One region of the Selenomonas sp. oral taxon 149 str. 67H29BP genome, then DNA from elsewhere that is predicted to be linked to it. Evidence: riboswitches for the same ligand, from Rfam matches in the RefSeq annotation. Region 1 holds a riboswitch; each other region holds the start of a gene.
The links. Region 1 has a riboswitch for molybdenum cofactor ahead of modA (molybdate ABC transporter substrate-binding protein). Riboswitches for the same ligand answer to the same signal wherever they lie in the genome.

Region 1 (5,981 bases):
GCGGGCGCTGCGGCAGGAGTTGCACTCGGCGCACTGATTATTCTGCCCTTCGCGGGCCTGATGAAGGCGGGGCTGATGCGCCCCTATATTCTCCCCGACGGCGGGACGATTCTGCTGCTGGCGGTGAATACGCTCCTCGCAGTGACACTGTCTGGGATGCTGGCGGCGGCGTGGACGGTGGGGCGCGTATGTACGGCGCCGATCAGCACACTGCTGCGGGAGGATGGATGATGGAACTGCGGGCGGAGAAAATCAGTCAGGATTTCCTGCGCGACAGTGCGCGGGAAGGGTACATTGTCGCTGTGGCGGAGACGGATCTGTGCCTCTCCTCCGGTACGGTGACGGCGGTCATGGGGCGTTCGGGCAGCGGCAAGAGTACGCTGCTGCATATCTTGGGCGGGCTCCTGCCGCCCGTGACGGGGAAGGTGCTCATAGGGGAGACGGATCTCTACGCACTGCCCGAGGATGCGCGTGCGGAGCTGCGCAGCAGTACGCTCGGCATTGTACCGCAGCAGCTGATGTCGCTTCGCGCGCTGACGGTGCGGGAGAATGTCCTCCTCTCGGCGCTTCTCTATGGCAGGGAACAGGACGTATCTGCACATGCGGATGCTCTGATGGAGCGGCTTGGCATCGCACCGCTCGCGCATGTCTGTCCGTCGGAGCTTTCGGGCGGGGAGCTGCGCCGCATGATGATCGCGCGGGCTCTTGCCGGCGTGCCGCAGATTCTGCTCCTTGATGAGCCGACGGGCGACCTCGATGCGGAGAATACACGGCACGTGCTTAATCTCGTGCGCGAGACCGCCGATGCAGGCACGGCAGTCCTCCTCGTCACACATGAGTGCGAGGCAGCATCATATGCGGATATTTGCTATACGATGGCAGAGGGGCGGCTGACGCGCTCTGCGTAGTACAGAAAAACGCCCTTATGGCGCGATGCACCATAAGGGCGTTTTTGTATGCGTTTGTCTGTCTCCCCTAATCCCGCAGCAGCATCAGTGCTTCAGGCGGAAGGCAGATGCGCAGGGCTGCGTTTTCGCTCACACGAAGCGCATCCCATGCGGGCTTGTCCACCTCCCAGCGCACGCGGTGAGCACCATCGGCGAAGCGAAGCATGACGATCATGCTGAAGGTGCTCTCGATGATCTCTGCGATCTGTGCGGTGAAGACGTTCTCGCCGTCTTCCTGCACGGGAACGAAGTAATGTGCGCGGATGGCGATATGGTGCGCATCCGTCACATCGTCTGTGACCGCGAGCGTGATGCCCCAGTCGGTCGCCTCGATGTGTGCCGCGTCGAGGCGGCGGGCGGCAGAGATGTTCTTGCATCCTGTGAGGCGTGCACCTGCACACGTACCGGGACTGCGGAAGAGCTCGTGCCGATCCATCGGGGGCGTGAGCTGTCCGCGGTCGACGGTCGCGATCTCCTGCGCGATGCGGAATGCCTCGTCGCGGTCATGTGTGACGAGGATCGCCGCGATGTTCTGACCCATGAGGATCTCGCGCAGTGCGGTTTCGATCTGCCACTTGAGATGGGTGTCGAGTGCGGAGAGCGGCTCGTCGAGGAGCAGGACATCTGCGCCGCGCGCGAGGATGCGCGCAAAGGCAGCGCGCTGCTGCTGTCCGCCTGAGAGCCCTGCCGGGTAGGCGTTTTCGAGTCCGTCGAGGGAGAAGCGCGCCACGTTCTCGGCAAGGATGCGTTCCTTTTCCTCCTGTGATCCGTCCAGTGCAAAGATGATGTTCTCGCGGACGGTCATATTCGGAAAGAGCGCGTAGTTCTGAAAGAGGTAGCCGACACTGCGCTCCTGCGGCGGGAGGTTGACTCCTGCACTGCTGTCATAGAGCGTGCGGCCGTTGAGGATGATCTGTCCGCGATCCGGCGTCTCAAGCCCCGCGATGCACTTCAGCGTCATGCTCTTGCCGCTGCCCGACGCGCCGAGCAGGGCGAGCGTCGTATTCGTGAGCGTGAAGTTCGCGCAGAGCGTGAAGTCACGCAGGCGTTTTTCGATGTTGACGACGAGGTTCATTCATGCACCTCCCGTTTGAGGTAGAGGTTCATCGCACCGATAAAGAAGAGCGAGAACAGGGAGATGATGACTGCCCAGCGAAAGGCGAGGTCGTAGTCGTTCGCCTGCACCGCCGCATAGATGGCGGTGGACATGGTCTGCGTGCGCCCTGGGATATTGCCCGCGAACATGATGGTCGCACCAAACTCGCCGAGGGCACGGGCAAACGAGAGAACGAGCCCTGCGAGGATGCTGTGCCGTGCATTCGGCAGGATGATGCGCCAAAAGATGCGCCCATTGCTGACGCCGAGCGTCTGCGCCGCATGAATCATGCTGCTGTCGAGTGCCTCGAATGCGCCGCGCGCCGTGCGGTACATAAGCGGAAGACTCACGATGACCGCTGCGATGACCGCCGCACGCCACGTAAAGACAAGCGGCAGGTCGATGGCGAGGAGGGCGCTCCCGATGGCACTGCGCTTTCCGAGAAAGAGCAGGAGGAAGAACCCAACGACGGTCGGCGGCAGGACGAGCGGCAGAGTAATCACAGCATCGGCAATGGTCGCCGCGATATGGCTGCGGATACGCAGCACGCCGTAGGCGAGCCCAATACCGACGAAGAAGGTGAGGACAGTAGCAAGCCCCGCCACCTCAAGGGAGATGATGAGCGGGGAGAATGTTTCGTCTGCCATTATTTGACGGTGAATCCGTATTTCTCAAAGACCTTGGCTGCCTTGTCCGTCTGGAGGAAGGCGAGGAATTCCTTCGCGGCCATCTCGTTCTTGGAGTCCTTCAGCACAGCGGCGGGGTAGACGATGGGCTTATGCGTGTCGGCAGGGGCAACGGCGGCGACCTTCACCTTGTCCGAGATGGCGGCATCCGTCGCATAGACCACGCCGCAGTCCGCATCGCCCGTCTCGACCCATGCGAGCACCTGACGTACGTCGGAGCCGTAGACGGCACGCGCCTTGACCTGGTCGAGGATGCCGAGCTTCGTAAAGACCTCCTCGCTGTACTGTCCGACAGGAACGCCCTTCGGCTCACCGAGAGCGATGTGCGCAACCTGCGGGTCGAGCACTGCCTTGAAGTCGGGAAGGTTCAGCTTGCTGTCCTTTGCCGTGATCAGCACGATGTCGTTGACGAGGAGATCGACGCGCGTACCGTCCGCGAGGAGCTTCTTCTCGTCGAGCGCATTCATCTGCTTCTGTGCGGCGGAGACGAATACGTCGGCGGCTCCGCCGTTCTCGATCGCCTGCTGTAGGGCGCCGCTGCTGCCGAAGTTGTAGACGATATGAACCTCTTTGTTGTTCTCCTCGTACATCGTGGCGAGTTCCTTCATCGCGTCCGTGAGGCTCGCTGCCGCAGAGACCTGCAGCTCGATGGGGCTCTCCTGCGGCGTCTCCATCTTGTTCGCGCTGTTGCCGCCGCCGATGCAGCCGGCGGTGAGAAGAGCCGTGCCCGCCAAGAGGGCGGTGAGTGTCTTTTTGATGTTCATGTGATGTTTCTCCTTTGCAAATGGGAGGTATGTCCGTTTCCCGACATACCCTGTGACGATATGCGTCAGGCAGAGTGCCATAGATGTTTCCTTAGACGTGCTCTGCTCGGAGAGGGTGAGGGCGCTGCCCTCCTTCTCAGCGGACGAATGTGCCGCTCTTGCCGCCGGACTTACGCTCGAGACGAATGTCTGTGATCTCCATGCGCTTGTCGATCGCCTTGCACATGTCGTAGATGGTCAGCAGCGCCGTGCTCACGGCGTGCAGTGCTTCCATCTCCACGCCCGTTTCGCCCGTGACCTTGACCGTCGCCGCAGCATATACCGCATGGTGCGGCACCTCCTCAAGCGTGAAGTCGATGCTGCACTTGGCAAGCGGCAGCGGATGGCAGAGCGGGATCATGTCCGCGGTGCGCTTTGCCGCCATGATGCCGGCGATGCGCGCGACACCGAGGACGTCGCCCTTTTTTGCCGTGCCCGCCGTGATCGCCGCATAGACCGCTTCGCTCACGCAAATCCGTCCGCTCGCGATGGCCTCGCGATGTGTCTTGTTCTTGCCGCTGACATCGACCATGATGGCGGCACCGCCTGCATCGAAATGCGTCAGTCCTGTTTCTGGCATAGATATCCTCCTTTCCTCGTGAAATAATTTTATCATAGCGGAATCAGCGTAGAAAATCAATTGTGTTTCTCTAACATTAAATGAATCTATCTATAATTTAGGAAAACTCATAGAGGTTATTTATTTTTTGTGGTATAATCAATAATAGATATTCATAGTTGAGAATCGTTATACGGGGTGATTGCCTTTGGGGAGGGGCAGCGTATGTGCAGCGCTGCCATAGCAGGGGGAGCAGTATGCGTGAGGTTCGTGTTCAGGATGCGGTGGGGATGGTGCTCTGCCACGACATTACAGAGATTGTGCGCGGGGAACGAAAGGGCGCACGTTTCCATAAGGGGGATATCATCCGCGCGGAGGATATTCCCGTTCTTCTGCGCATTGGCAAAGAGCATATCTTTGTCTGGGAGGACGATCCGAATCTGCTGCATGAGAACGATGCGGCGGCGATCCTGCGTGATGTCTGTCAGAATGAGCACATGGCGGCGAGTGAGCCGAGCGAGGGCAAGATAGAGCTGACCGCGACGACGGCGGGCGTGTTCGAGGTGAACGAGGATGCGCTCAATGCCGTCAACGACATCGAGGATGTGATGATTGCGACGATTGCGCAGCACATGCCTGTCAAGGCGGGGACGAAGCTCGCGGGGATGCGCGTGATCCCGCTCGTCATCGACAAGGCGGTGATGGAGCGGGTGCGTGAGACGGCGGGCACTCAGCCGATGCTGCGGATCCTGCCGTATCAGAAGATGAAGGTCGGCGTGGTGACGACGGGCTCTGAGGTGTTCCATGGGCGCATCAAGGATACGTTCACGCCCGTGATCGACGCCAAGCTGCGTGCCTTCGGCCTGAAGGTGGATGAGCACCGTCTTTCGGATGATGGGACGGAGCACACGCGTGCGGCGATTGAGGAGCTGCTCGACGCGGGGATGGATATGGTGCTCTGCACGGGCGGCATGAGCGTCGACCCCGATGACCGCACGCCGGCGGCGATCAAAGCGACGGGGGCGCGCATCGTGACGTACGGCGCGCCTGTGCTGCCGGGGGCGATGTTCCTGCTCGCCTACTATGAGAAGGATGGGCGGCAGGTGCCGATCATGGGGCTGCCGGGCTGCGTGATGTACTCGCCCGCGACGATCTTTGATATTATTCTGCCGCGTGTCGCGGCGGGCAGCGCGTGGACGCGGCAGGAGATCACGCGCCTTGGGATCGGCGGGCTCTGCATGGGATGCAAGGTTTGCCACTATCCCATTTGCCCGTTCGGAAAGTAAGGAGAATTCCATGCAGGATATCGAACTTGAACAGGCAATCGAGGTACTGCTCGCACATGCAGTACCCGTCGCGGAGACGGAGCGCGTTCCCTTGCTGGAGGCGGTGGGGCGCGTGGCGGCGGAGGATGTGTACGCAGCGTTTGACAATCCGCCGTTTGACCGTTCGCCGCTCGACGGCTATACCTTTGCGTCGGCGAGTACGGCGGACGCCTCGGCAGAGCACCCTGTGCGCCTGTCGGTGATCGGCGAGGAGTGCGCGGGCGATTTTTTCGCCGGCGCAGTCGGCGCGGGCGAGTGTGTCCGCATCATGACGGGCGGCGCGATTCCGAAGGGCTGTGACTGTGTCGTGCGGCAGGAGGATGTGCGTGAGGAGGGGGATGCGATCTTTGTTCCCTTTACGTCGCAGCCGTTCGAGAACTACTGCTATGCGGGCGAGGATATCAAAAAGGGAAATCTGCTCGTGCGCCGGGGACAGCGCATCCATGCGGCGCAGATTGCGGTACTCGCGAGTGAGGGTTATGCTGCGGTATGTGTCCATCGGCGCGTACGCATTGCCGTTGCCAGTACGGGCGACGAACTGATGCAGCCCGGCGAGCCGCTGCGT
Region 2 (5,981 bases), 1.0 Mb from region 1:
TACAATGCTGGACTTCCTGACAGGGGCGGCAGACGGTGCGCTGACGGTGCGGCGCATGGCGAGCCAGATCGAAAACTACCCGAAGGAAAATCTCTACGCCATGATGAACCTCATCAGCAGTCATGACGTGCAGCGTGCCATCACCATCCTCGGTGATGTCCCATACTACGAGGGCATGCCCGCAATCGAGCAGTCGCGCGTGCGCATGACGCTCGATCAGGCGATGCTCGGTATCCGCCGCCTCATCATGGCGACGCTCTGGCAGATGACCTATCCCGGCGTGCCGAGTGTCTACTACGGCGACGAGATCGGGATGCAGGGGTTCAAGGATCCGTTCAATCGCCGCCCCTACGACTGGGAGCATGGCAATCTCGAGATCCGTGACTGGGTAACACGCTTCATTGCTGTGCGCAACGGGAACGATGCACTGCGCACGGGCGACATCCTGCCTCTCTACGGGGCGGGCGACGTCATCGCCTACGCGCGCACGATCCGTTCGGGCTACGACGTGTTCAATGAGGAGAAGGAGCCCGGCATCTTTGTCGTGGCGTTCAACCGCAGCCGGACGGAGACGCTGACCGTCGATCTCGACGTGAGCGACTTTGCCTGCGGTGTGTTTGAGGACGTCTTTAAGCCCTCGCGCACCTACGAGGTCGAGCGCGGACATCTGCGCGTCCGCATCCCACCGCTCTTCGGACTGCTCCTGCGCGAGCGACAGGAGGAGCAGAGATACGAGCGCAAGGCGGGCATCCTCCTGCATCCGACCTCCCTGCCCTCGAAGTACGGTGTGGGCGACTTCGGCAAGGAGGCGTACCGCTTTGTTGACTTCCTTGCAGATGCGGGGCAAAAGGTTTGGCAGATCCTCCCGCTCAGCCCCGTCGGAAGCAGCTACTCCCCCTATCAGTCCATCTCCGCCTTTGCGGGGAACTTTATGCTCATCGACCCCGAGCCACTGGCTGCGCGCGGCTGGCTGAAGGAGAAAGACCTTTTCCTGCCATACGAGGCGAACTCGGGCTTCATCAACTTTGATCGCGTACGCACGTTCAAGAAGGAGATTCTGGAAAAGGCATTCCGCGCCTTCCGCGCACAGGGGGCGACAGATGCGGATTACCGTGCGTTCTGTGAGAAGGAAGCATACTGGCTTGAGGACTATGCGCTCTTTCACGCGGCGAAGAAGGAGTACGGCGGCGCGGCGTGGACGGAGTGGGATGCAGCGATCAAACGCCGTGACCCTGACGCACTCCGCTCGCTCCGTGAGCGGCAGCGCGATGCGATGGAGCTTGACTACTTCAAGCAGTACGTCTTCCATACACAGTGGAACCGCCTGCACGACTACGCACGCGCGAAGGGAATCGAGATTCTCGGCGATATGCCGATCTTTATCGCGCAGGACAGCGCGGACGTCTGGGCGCATCAGCACCTCTTTGACCTGAACGAGGACGGCACGCCGCACACCGTCGCGGGCGTACCGCCCGACTACTTTGCCGTGAACGGGCAGCTGTGGGGGAACCCGCAGTACAACTGGGACGCCATGGCGGCGGAGAAGTACGCATGGTGGAAACGCCGTTTCCGTAAACTGCGCGAGCAGGTGGACATCATCCGCATCGACCACTTCCGCGGATTCGAGTCCTATTGGTCGGTGGACGGCAAGGCGGAGACCGCGCTTAACGGCACGTGGCTCAAGGGCCCCGGCAAGGCATTCTTCGACGCGATCGAGAGCGACCTCGGCAAACTCAACGTCGTTGCGGAGGATCTCGGCATCATCACGCCCGACGTGGAGCGCCTGCGTGACGACTGCGGCTTCCCCGGGATGCGGATCGTCCAGTTCCTCATTGCAGGGAACAGCTCGGGACGCATCGGCTTCACCGCGCCCGAGAACAGCATCGTCTACACAGGGACGCACGACAACAACACCACCGTCGGCTGGTACAGCCGCGACATCGACGAGGTGCTGCGCGAATCGCTCGCCAACCTCGTGGGGACGACTTCCGACCGCCCGCGGACCATCTGTCAGCGTCTCATCAAGGCGGCGTATGCCTCACGTGCCCGCATGGCGATCATCCCCATGCAGGACATCCTCGGGCTCGACGAGCGCGCACGCATGAACACCCCGGGCACCGTCGGGCTCAACTGGCGCTGGTGTCTCAAGAAGGACTACCTCCTCGAGATCGACCCGCAGAAGCTCAAGGCACTCTGCGTGCGCTATCGGCGGTGAGAATAGGGGACTGTTAGAAACGGATTGACAGGATAAAAGAATTTTAGTAGAATTAAACAGAAAATTACATACGTTTTCCGAGCAAAAATATCCTAAGGGCTTATGCCTATGGTATTGCGCCTGAGCAGATACATGGCTGTGTGTCTGTTCACAGGGCCGTCGCAGAAATGCGGCGACCTTCCCATATTGAAAAGGAGAACGATGAAACAGGATGACTCTGAGTGTGTTCTTGCAGAAACTGTTCTTCGTGCGGTCAGTACGGGGAACAGTCTTTTTTGTGCAGGAATAGGAGAGGTATTCATGAAGCACAGCAGGAAACATTCGACGGTATTTGCAGCAGCGGTCGCGGCAGGATTTGTCTTCCTCCCGCATGCGTATGCAGCGGGTGCGGACTACACGACGGATACGGTCAATGTCGACGCAGACGGCGTCGACAAGTACCTCGTGACGACGAACACAATCACGGAGCAGGAGATCAAGGAGCGCGGCTACGCGACCTCTCCGACATCCTCTCGCAGGTACCGGGGCTCTATATGGCACCTGCGGCAAAGGACAGCAAGATGGTGCGCGTTTGCGGTGCGAGTTCTGACCAGACAAAGGTCTATATCGACGGCATTCCGGCATTCCCACTCAACGGTATTGTATCGCATGCCGCATCTGATCTCTCGACCATCCCGGCGGACAGCATCGCGAAGGTTGAGATCATCAAAGGACCGGGACCGGTGCAGTATGGCACGGACTACAAGGGCGGCGTCATCCTCGTTACGACGAAGGACGGCAGGGGGCCCGGCAAGTTCCGCGTGAGTGTCGCAGGTGGGTCGAATCACACCTTCGACACGAAGCTCGGCTACAGCGGCAGCGATAAGAACATCAGTTATGCCGTCAATCTGTCAAGGCATTATTCTGCGGGCTATCTGGAGAATCAGACAGATAAGAAACTATATTTTGACGGCAAGATTCGGTTCAAGACGAGCAATAAATCCTCATTGACATTGAACGGCTACTACTCCGATATGGACAGAGAAGTTCCGGAGTCTGTTGATCCAGCGACAGGCCAGTATGTTGCGCCACGTGGACCCAGATGGTCGGTGCAGGCAGGAAATAATATAACCCCTAATCATGTAAAGAATAACAATGCGACGGATTGGCACTTTAAGGGGTTCCGTCAATCCAATATTGCCCTGCGGTATGAAAGCAGACCGAATGATATATGGCAGTATGATGTTAAGTATTACCACATGATCGATGAGAACAATCTTTGGGTGCGTAATCTGCTCGCGACGGAGGGAGGTTCTCTTCCGTTCTTTACGCATGGGGCACCGCAGTGGTATCGCAGTGGATGGTTCTTGCGCGGCAACGGCGTCGAGGCGAACGCATCTGTTGCGTATAACAGCAGAAACGTACTGAGTTTTGGTGCGAAGTATATAAAGCTCAGTTGGAATACGGATGAAAACAATACCTCCTACCGCCGTGACGGCAATGATGCACGTAGGAGTTTCTATGTTGAGAATGCATGGAGCCCGAGCAGCAGGACACGCCTGACACTTGGCGTTCGCTATTATGAGGGGGTAAGGCAGGATTATATGGACAATAAATCGACGCCGAAGACAAGCTCCTATGCGCATGCGACAGACCCCGTCTTTAACATCACACATGATGCAACGAAACGCGATACGGTTCGTTTCTCGGCAGGGCGCTCGCATGTGTTCGTCGGTTCCAAAGATGCGGCAGGAAATATCCGTAATGGTTATCCCGTTCCAAAGCCGGAGCGCAACAGCAGCTATGAACTTGGCTGGAAGCATAAATTTAGTCCAAAATCTGACCTCGATGTTTCCTATTTCCGTACAGAGGTGAGGGATCGCCTTACTTTTGTGACTTTTGGGAATGACCGTGTCTTAGGAAATGTCGATAAGACCCATATCCGTGGACTGGAACTTGCCTACCGGCAGACATTCAGCCCGAAGTTCTCGGGATTTGCCAACTATTCGTGGATTCGTGCCGAGGATGAGAGCAAGGGGAGGACAACGATTGCTTCGGGACTCCCGACGCAGATGTTCAACTTTGGTGTAACCTACCGCGAGGGAAAGCTGCGCTCGACGCTCCTTGGACGTGCGATGCGTGCACGTCTGGATACGCTCGGCAGACCGACCAGTGCCGGATACTTTGCAGCGGATCTTGATCTGCGCTATGAGCCTATCGCGGATATGGGTGTATTCCTGCGCGTCAATAATCTCTTTGATACGGATTACCAGTATAGCTGGGGAAGCCCTGCCGATGGAACGAACTTCCTGCTTGGCATGGATATGACCTTCTGATTGTTCAATGAAAAACAGAGTTGCCATACGGATAGCGTACGGCAACTCTGTTGTGTTGTTTGGAATCGCTGATCGGTCTGTTTATCGTCCGCCCGAATGCGGCAGAACGTCCGCCATTTTCCCGCAGCATGCGATGTCGGCCTCATAGCCGAAGTGGACGAGGTCGGCAGCGAGTGCGGCATCCGTCACGGTGAACCCCGAAAGCCCGTCTGCTCCGTAGTCAAAGAGGCACGGGTGCATCGGCACGGACGGGCCGACGATGACGGTCACAGCGTTCGCTGAGAGCTCCAACAGGCGCGGCATGGTCTTGTTCGCGAACGTCGCCCCCGTCATAAAGACGTAGTCCTGCTGCGGCAGGAGGAACTCTGCCGCCTCGGCGGGGTAGTCGCCCCACTCAGGCTGCATCTCGAGGATGGAGAGGTCGCAGATGGACTCCCATCTCTTTTGAAAGTTCGGGAAGTGTCCGATGACAGCAACCTTCTTCCCGCGAATCTGCTCCGTATAGAGGGTGAACGCCTCGAGCTTCTTGCGCTCCTCCGGTGTCGCAGCAGATGCATCGTCACCGTGAAACCCCTGCATTGCCGCCACCTTTGACGGCTGATTGTAGTAGGCGTTGATGGCGGCAGCGGCGATGGCCGCCTCCTGCCCCTGCCACGAGCGGACGTATTCGCCCGCCTCGCGTAGGGAGCAGCCGAGAAAGCTCTCCTTGCGTAGGCGCGGGCGGCTGTAGGCGGGGATCGTCATGCAGACGCCGACCAGATCGCCCGCGCGCACGAATGTCCACGGACGGCTGACGGCGTAGTCCTCGATGTAGATATCGTCAGGCAGACCGTTGATGATCTCATCGTACAGATTCCAATAGTTCAAAAAAATACCTCCATTCGTTGTCTCTGTGTTCATAGGATAGCACAGGGATGCGGAGGTTTCAATGCGAAAGGAGATGCTGATGAAGAAAAGAAATATGCTGCTCGCCCTACTGCTCCTGCTCCTCGTCCTGCTCGTCGGCTGCGGACAGGAAGCAAAGGAGGAGAGTGCACCGGATGCAGAGACATACGCGTTCACGGACTCGGCGGGGCGCACGGTGATGATTCCGAAGCAGATCGACCGCATCGCCCCATCGGGCGGGCTCGCGCAAATGGCACTTTTTGCGATTGCCCCTGATCGGCTCGTCGGCGTCTCGGGGCAGTGGAAGGACACCGTCCTCCCCTTCGTAGGGGATCAGTATCGTGACCTGCCCGTCCTCGGCCAATTCTACGGGATGAAGAATTTTAACAAAGAGGCCGTGCTCTCAGTCAATCCGCAGATCATCATCGACGTCGGCGAGAAGAAGTCGACCATCGTTGAGGATATGGATCAGATTCAGGAGTCGCTCGGCATCCCCGTGATCTTTATCGAGGCACGTCTCGACAATACCGATGAGGCGTACCGTACGCTCGGTAAAATCCTCGGCC
Region 3 (5,981 bases), 250 kb from region 1:
ATGCCGCAGGCCCGCGGAACGGCAGGCGATAGGTCTGGAGCACCGTGTTCTGGAGCGCCGCCGTCGCCGCCGGATCCGCCTTCAGTGCCTCGAGCGGGCTGACCCAGTCGAGCGCGTGGAGGTGGTAGAAATGGATGATGTGATCCTGATGCCCGAGGCACGCCGCAATGATGTTGCGGATGTAGTGCGCGTTCTTTGGGATCGTGATGCCGAATGCGTCCTCGACGGCACGCAGACAGCCGAGCGCATGAGAGGATGTGCAGACGCCGCAGATGCGCTGAATGTATGCCCATGCATCGCGCGGATCGCGGTCGTTCATGACGAGCTCAAGGCCGCGCCATGCCGTCCCGGAGGAGATGGCATCCGTGACCTTGCCCGATGCCTCGTCCACCTGCAGCTCAACGCGCAGATGTCCCTCAATACGGGTGATTGGGTCGACAACGACGTGTTTCATTCATGCACCTGCTTTCCCTCTTTTTCGAGCTGCTTCTCATGGCATCTCTTCTGTACAAGGCTCGCGCCCGCGTGCGCCGCAACACCGACTGCCGTTGCGACGGCAAGGCCTGCGCCGACCATGTCGACATCGATGCCGTTGTACTCCGGCAGACGCTTCGAGAACGGCGCCTGATCCCAGAAGTTCGCGTTGCTGCAGCCAATACAGGGTGCGCCCGACTGGATGGGGTACGAGAGTCCCTGATACCAGCGCAGATTGCCGCAGGAGTTGTACGTCTCGGGGCCGCGGCAGCCGAGCTTGTAGAGGCACCAGCCCCCCTTTGCACCCGCGTCGTCAAAGCGCTCGGCAAACATGCCCGCATCGAAGAACGGACGGCGGTAGCAGGTGTCGTGAATGCGGTTGCCGTAGAACTGACGCGGACGTCCCTCGCCGTCAAGCGGCGGCAGTGTGCCGAAGAGCGCAACGTGCATGACGACGCCTGTCATAACCTCGGGAATCGGCGGGCAGCCGGGCACAGCAATATAGGGCTTCGCGCCGATGAGGGAACGGATCCCCCTGGACTCCGTCGGATTCGGCGCAGCCGCCTGGATGCCGCCCGCCGTCGCGCACGTGCCGTAGGCGATGACCGCCTTTGCTCCCTCCGCGGCGTGCTTCAGCGTATGCTCGAAGGAGTGACCGCCCGACATGCAGGTGTAGGCGTGCTCCCCGATGGGAACCGCGCCCTCGACGGCAAGGATGTACTCGCCATGATACTTCTTGATCGTCTCCTCGAGATGTGCCTCGAACGCCTCACCCTCGCCGGCGCAGAGGAGATGGCTGTATTCGAGCGCAATCTCGTTCAGCACGAGATCCGATGCGAGCGGTGCGCCCGAGCGGATGAACGACTCATCGCAGCCCGTGCACTCATGCCCGTGCAGCCAGATCACAACCGGCAGCGGCTTCGCCTCGGCGGCCTCGACGACCTTCGTGAGGTTGTCTGTGCTCAGCCCCATGAGCGACGTGAGGGTCACGCAGCCCTTGAGGAAATTCCGCCGGCTGAAGCCTTTTGCGAGATATGCCTCCCACAAGCTCTCCCTTTTGTTCACATTATGCCTCCTGTCCCTATGGAAGACTGCCGTCATGCCAAACACCCGCATCCATCCCGCCGCGATCGGCACACAGACACCTTTGCGAGCAGAACGACAGGGCGATTGACAACAGAAACTTGCGTCAATACTTCCCACACATCAGATATATAAAGCCAATCCCGCGAAAGCCAGGGCCCTTCCGTACAAAATAATAAAGGAGGAGCCGTCCGACGCACCCGAGGGCACGACAAACAGTCCCTCGTAGCAGACGAATCCAAGGGATATTTTGCACCAAAATATCCCCTCCTCGCCTTTGCGCGGCAATGTTGTCGTTTCCTTTTCAAGGGAGCGTGGTTTTCTGCAGGAAACCGCGTTCGGAAGGGAGGCTCCGGCATTTCTGCCGAAACCCTGTGCACGGCAGGGATCGCTCCCTGCGGCGCAGGCGCAGCATCATAGGCATCGCCCTTAGATGCTTTTGCTCGGAAACCGAGAGATACAATGTACCTCTATACCTATGTAATTAAGAACAGTTTAACAGAGTGAAAACAACCTGTCAATATACGAAAACTATTCTCAGGATATGCTGAAATTATATTGATTTGTTATAGTTATTGCTTATTTATTCGTAGTTGATAAATACTGTATCTGCAGTTAAGGAAGCACTGATAAATTCGGCACAGCCATCTTGACGCATCTTTTCCGCCTGCTTGTCGTTAGCAAATCCTCCACATGGCCCTTGCTATGCGTCCGGTTTGCTGCCTCAATCGGACAAAAATCTACGCCAATCTGAGAGACTGTTTTATCAGCGATTCCTTAATTCGATCAAAAAGGGGCGCATCCCTCTGGCATCGGTGATGATGCACATGGGGAGATGCGTCCCTCGCTGTTATTTCTTTCGGCGCAGTTCCTGCCGTACGGCGTCGCGCTCTTTCTCTGTCATGGTGTTTGCGCGGATCACGGCGCGGTGCCCCTCGCGGCTGCTCTCCGTGATGAGTGCGCTATTCCCGTCGTAGGCGAGGATCTCGTAGGTGCTGATGGCGTCCTTTTTCGGGCTGAGCACGCGCCGCTGCATGGTGTAGCCGAGGTGCTCGTAGTCCGCATTCTTCATCGCCTCGGCAAACTGTGCCCGACCGAGGTTGTTGTAGAGAATGAGCTGCCAGTAGGAGACGGAGCCGTCGGCGTTGCGCTTCATGTGACTGCGGTCAAAGAACCAGCCGCGCCGCTCGTCGCCCTCGATGAAGACCCAGTCGCCGTCCTTCAGCGTGACGGGCTCGATCGCCGTCTCTTTGCCGTACGCCTCGCGCTTTGCCGCTGCGGCTGCGGCATGCTTTTTCTCAGCTTTTTTATCCGCGGCATCTGCCTTCTTTGCAGGCTCTGCGGACACGGCAGAATGCCCTGCGCCGTCCGTCGCTGCGGCGGCTGGCTCCTTTTCCTTCACAGGTTCTTTGACAAGAACGGCTTCGGCCGTCCCTTCCCCATCAGCCGTTTCTTCTGCCGTCTTCGTCTTCGTCTTTGCCTCCGCATCTCTCGCCGAGGCGGCATTGGTCTGCGGTGTCTGCTCTGCTGGAGGGTTCTCTGTGCCGAGCTCATCCATCTCCGCATCGAAGGCATCTTCCTGCGTGCGCTGTTCCGATGCCGCACGGTCCTTTGCCGCGGGCTCCGCCGTGGTCTGCGCCCTGTCTGTCGTCTTTTCCGTATCCACTGTCTCCTGCGCATCCTTTGCGGCAGATGCGGTGCGCTGTTCTGACGCGGCAGCGTCTCCATGAGACTCCTCTGCCGCCATGACGGCATGGATCTCCGTCTCCTTCTCGGCGGCCGTCCCGCTGACGGGGAGGAGGAGGATTCCTGCGGCGAGCAGGCAGGTGATGGATTGCATAGTGTCTCCTTTGCTTACAAATACGAGCTCGGGTTGACGGGCTGTCCGCTGAGGCGCACCTCGTAGTGCAGATGCGGTCCTGTGGAGTGCCCCGTCGAGCCGACATAGGCGATGATCTGTCCACGCCGCACGCGCTGTCCCGGGGTCACCACGACCGCCGAGGCATGTCCGTAGCGTGTCGAGACGCCGCTCCCGTGATCGATGTCGACCATGTTGCCATAGCCGCCCGCGTTCCAGCCCGCGATGGTCACGACGCCGTCCGCCGTCGCAACGATGGGCGTGCCCATCTCGGCGGCGATGTCGATGCCCTGATGGAACTCTGCGCCATTCCAGCGCAGTCCATACCCTGAACTGATGAAGCCGTCCGTCGGCCAGCCTGTCGGGGTGGTAACGGGTGTATCGACCCCCAGAAAGGAGGATGCCCCCGGCACATCCTTCTGCATCATGGCGGCGAGCTGTCCGATGGAGGTGCGGCGCACTGCGGTGCGTTCCTCTAGCATCGTGAGTGCCTCGCCGACCTCATCCGTCGTGAGTGCGTGCGGTGCGCCGCCCGTCGGTGCCGGTGCGACATCTCCTTTCTGTACCGCGCTGTCCGCCTCCGCCGGCGGTGCGCCGACGAGTGCGCGCAGCCCGTCCTCCGTACGCTGAATGGCATCGACCTCCTGCCCAAGCGCGGAGGCCTTTTTCGCGATCTGGAGGATCTGCTCCTGCTGGATGCGGTTCGCCTCGCGCAGCTGTGCCGTCTCCTCCTCCTGGAGGTAGGCATACGTGAGGGTGTAGATGGAGAAAATCGAGCCGACAGCGACGAGTGCCGCCCCCGCGCCCACGCCCACGGCGAGCAGGCGCAGGGCGCGCAGCGAGAGGCGCACGGTGTGCGTCGTGTCCGTTTCCCGATCCACCAGCTGCAGTTTATAGCGTGATTGTTCTTCGCTCAATGCGTCCCCCTCTTCCCATCGAGATGTTCCTGTCCGATCCCTATTTCCCTATTTCCCTATTTCCCTATCCTATCCGAAGAATATGAAAACCTGCTGTGACACAGCAGGTTTTTGTCCGTTGATATCTTCTCAGTACTGGATGGGCAGCGGTTTTGCCATGGCTTCCTTCAGTACGTCCTTTTCCTCGTCGCTCAGCGGGTAGTCCGACGATCCGTTTTTGATCGGTTTGATGTAGCTGCGCGAGTCCTCGCGGGCAAAGATGCTGGAGAAGATCACGCCGTCGTTGTTCGCATCGAGCAGGGCGACGGCATAGCTGAGGTCGCCCCCCATGTCCTCAAAGGCGCGGAACCGCACGGAGGCGACGCGCACGAGCGACTGGCGGATGAACTGTCGGATTAGTTCGTTCTCCTCGAGGATGCGTGCGTTCGTTGCCGCGACCTCCTCCACCGTGCGCACGTGCTGGATCAGCATCCCCTCGAGATCGTCCTTGCTCGAGCCGCGCATCATCGCGCGGTAGCGGCTGCTCATCGTCGAGAGCCGTACCATGACGTAGATGACGAGGATGAGCAGGACGAAGATCAGGAGCAGCGCGGTGAGCAGGAGGGCTGCATCATGTGCTTCGATCGACTTCACTAGATTACTAAAAAACAAGTTCTCTCTTCCCTTCTTTCCTCCGTCCCCCATGGGGCGGAGGCGGATGTGCCCCAGAGGGCGGCAGACGGCACGCCGCACATCCTATACGGTGAATTTCTGCGTGGAGAATGCGCGCAGTGCCGCACGCTTGTCCTCTTTTGCCACGCCGTCTGCCGATACGGTCAGGAGCGACAGCAGTCGCTCCAGATCCTCGGCGGAGAAGTAGCTGATTTCGAGCCGCCCCTTCCCCTCCTCGCGTCCCGTCTGGATGCGTACCTTCGTGCCGAGGCTGCGCGTCAGGCGCTCCTCTGCCTCACGGACGAAGAGGTCTGGCTTTTTCTCTGGCTTTGGCGGCGCTAATTTTTTCAGTGCGTTCGGATCCTTCGCCAGGCGTTTGACGAGCGCCTCGACGCCGCGCGCCGAGAGCTCGTGCTCCTGGATGTACTCTGCCGCCTCACGCTGCAGCGCGGCGGTCTCGAGCGCGAGGAGCGGACGTGCCTGCCCCATGGTGAGAACGCCGTTCGCGATGAATGCCTGCACCTCTTTCGCGAGGCGCAGGAGGCGGACGCTGTTCGCGATTGCCGAGCGGCTGCGTGCGACGCGGCGCGCGAGCTGTTCCTGTGAGAGTTTGAACTCGGTGAGGAGCCGCTGATAGGCGTGTGCCTCCTCGATTGGGTTGAGATCCTCACGCTGGAGGTTCTCGATGAGTGCCATCTCTGCCATCTCCGCGTCGTTCGCCGTGCGGAAAAATGCAGGAACGGTCGTGAGCCCTGCCATCTTGGCGGCGCGCAGACGCCGCTCGCCCGCGATGAGCTCGTACTTGCCCGCGCCAATGTCGCGGACGGTGACGGGCTGGAGGATGCCGTGCTGTGCAATGGACTCGCGCAGCTCCTCGAGTGCCGCCTCGTCGAACTCGCGGCGCGGCTGAAAGCGGTTGGGCTGGATCACGTCAATGGAGAGCTCCGCCGGGACGCCCGCGGAGGCTGCAGCGGTTTCTGTCTTTTCCTCCGGCGGCG

Region 2: another riboswitch for molybdenum cofactor. It lies ahead of HMPREF9166_RS11250 (TonB-dependent receptor); the one in region 1 lies ahead of modA (molybdate ABC transporter substrate-binding protein).
Region 3: another riboswitch for molybdenum cofactor. It lies ahead of HMPREF9166_RS07590 (hydrogenase small subunit); the one in region 1 lies ahead of modA (molybdate ABC transporter substrate-binding protein).

Annotation. Positions count from the first base shown of each region.
Region 1 is NZ_GL397087.1:1,347,989-1,353,969, reverse strand. Features, by position in the region: gene HMPREF9166_RS06450 (FtsX-like permease family protein) at 1-231, shown strand, start outside; gene HMPREF9166_RS06445 (ABC transporter ATP-binding protein) at 228-908, shown strand; gene HMPREF9166_RS06440 (sulfate/molybdate ABC transporter ATP-binding protein) at 976-2,022, opposite strand; gene modB (molybdate ABC transporter permease subunit) at 2,019-2,690, opposite strand; gene modA (molybdate ABC transporter substrate-binding protein) at 2,690-3,493, opposite strand; molybdenum cofactor riboswitch at 3,487-3,617, opposite strand; gene moaC (cyclic pyranopterin monophosphate synthase MoaC) at 3,630-4,148, opposite strand; gene HMPREF9166_RS06420 (molybdopterin-binding protein) at 4,349-5,377, shown strand; gene glp (gephyrin-like molybdotransferase Glp) at 5,388-5,981, shown strand, end outside.
Region 2 is NZ_GL397087.1:2,391,373-2,397,353, forward strand. Features, by position in the region: gene malQ (4-alpha-glucanotransferase) at 1-2,215, shown strand, start outside; molybdenum cofactor riboswitch at 2,279-2,428, shown strand; gene HMPREF9166_RS11250 (TonB-dependent receptor) at 2,749-4,530, shown strand; gene HMPREF9166_RS11255 (Rossmann-like domain-containing protein) at 4,612-5,397, opposite strand; gene HMPREF9166_RS11260 (ABC transporter substrate-binding protein) at 5,477-5,981, shown strand, end outside.
Region 3 is NZ_GL397087.1:1,595,701-1,601,681, forward strand. Features, by position in the region: gene HMPREF9166_RS07585 (nickel-dependent hydrogenase large subunit) at 1-454, opposite strand, end outside; gene HMPREF9166_RS07590 (hydrogenase small subunit) at 451-1,539, opposite strand; molybdenum cofactor riboswitch at 1,872-2,018, opposite strand; gene HMPREF9166_RS07595 (hypothetical protein) at 2,408-3,397, opposite strand; gene HMPREF9166_RS07600 (M23 family metallopeptidase) at 3,412-4,332, opposite strand; gene HMPREF9166_RS07605 (DUF4446 family protein) at 4,462-4,983, opposite strand; gene HMPREF9166_RS07610 (ParB/RepB/Spo0J family partition protein) at 5,068-5,981, opposite strand, start outside.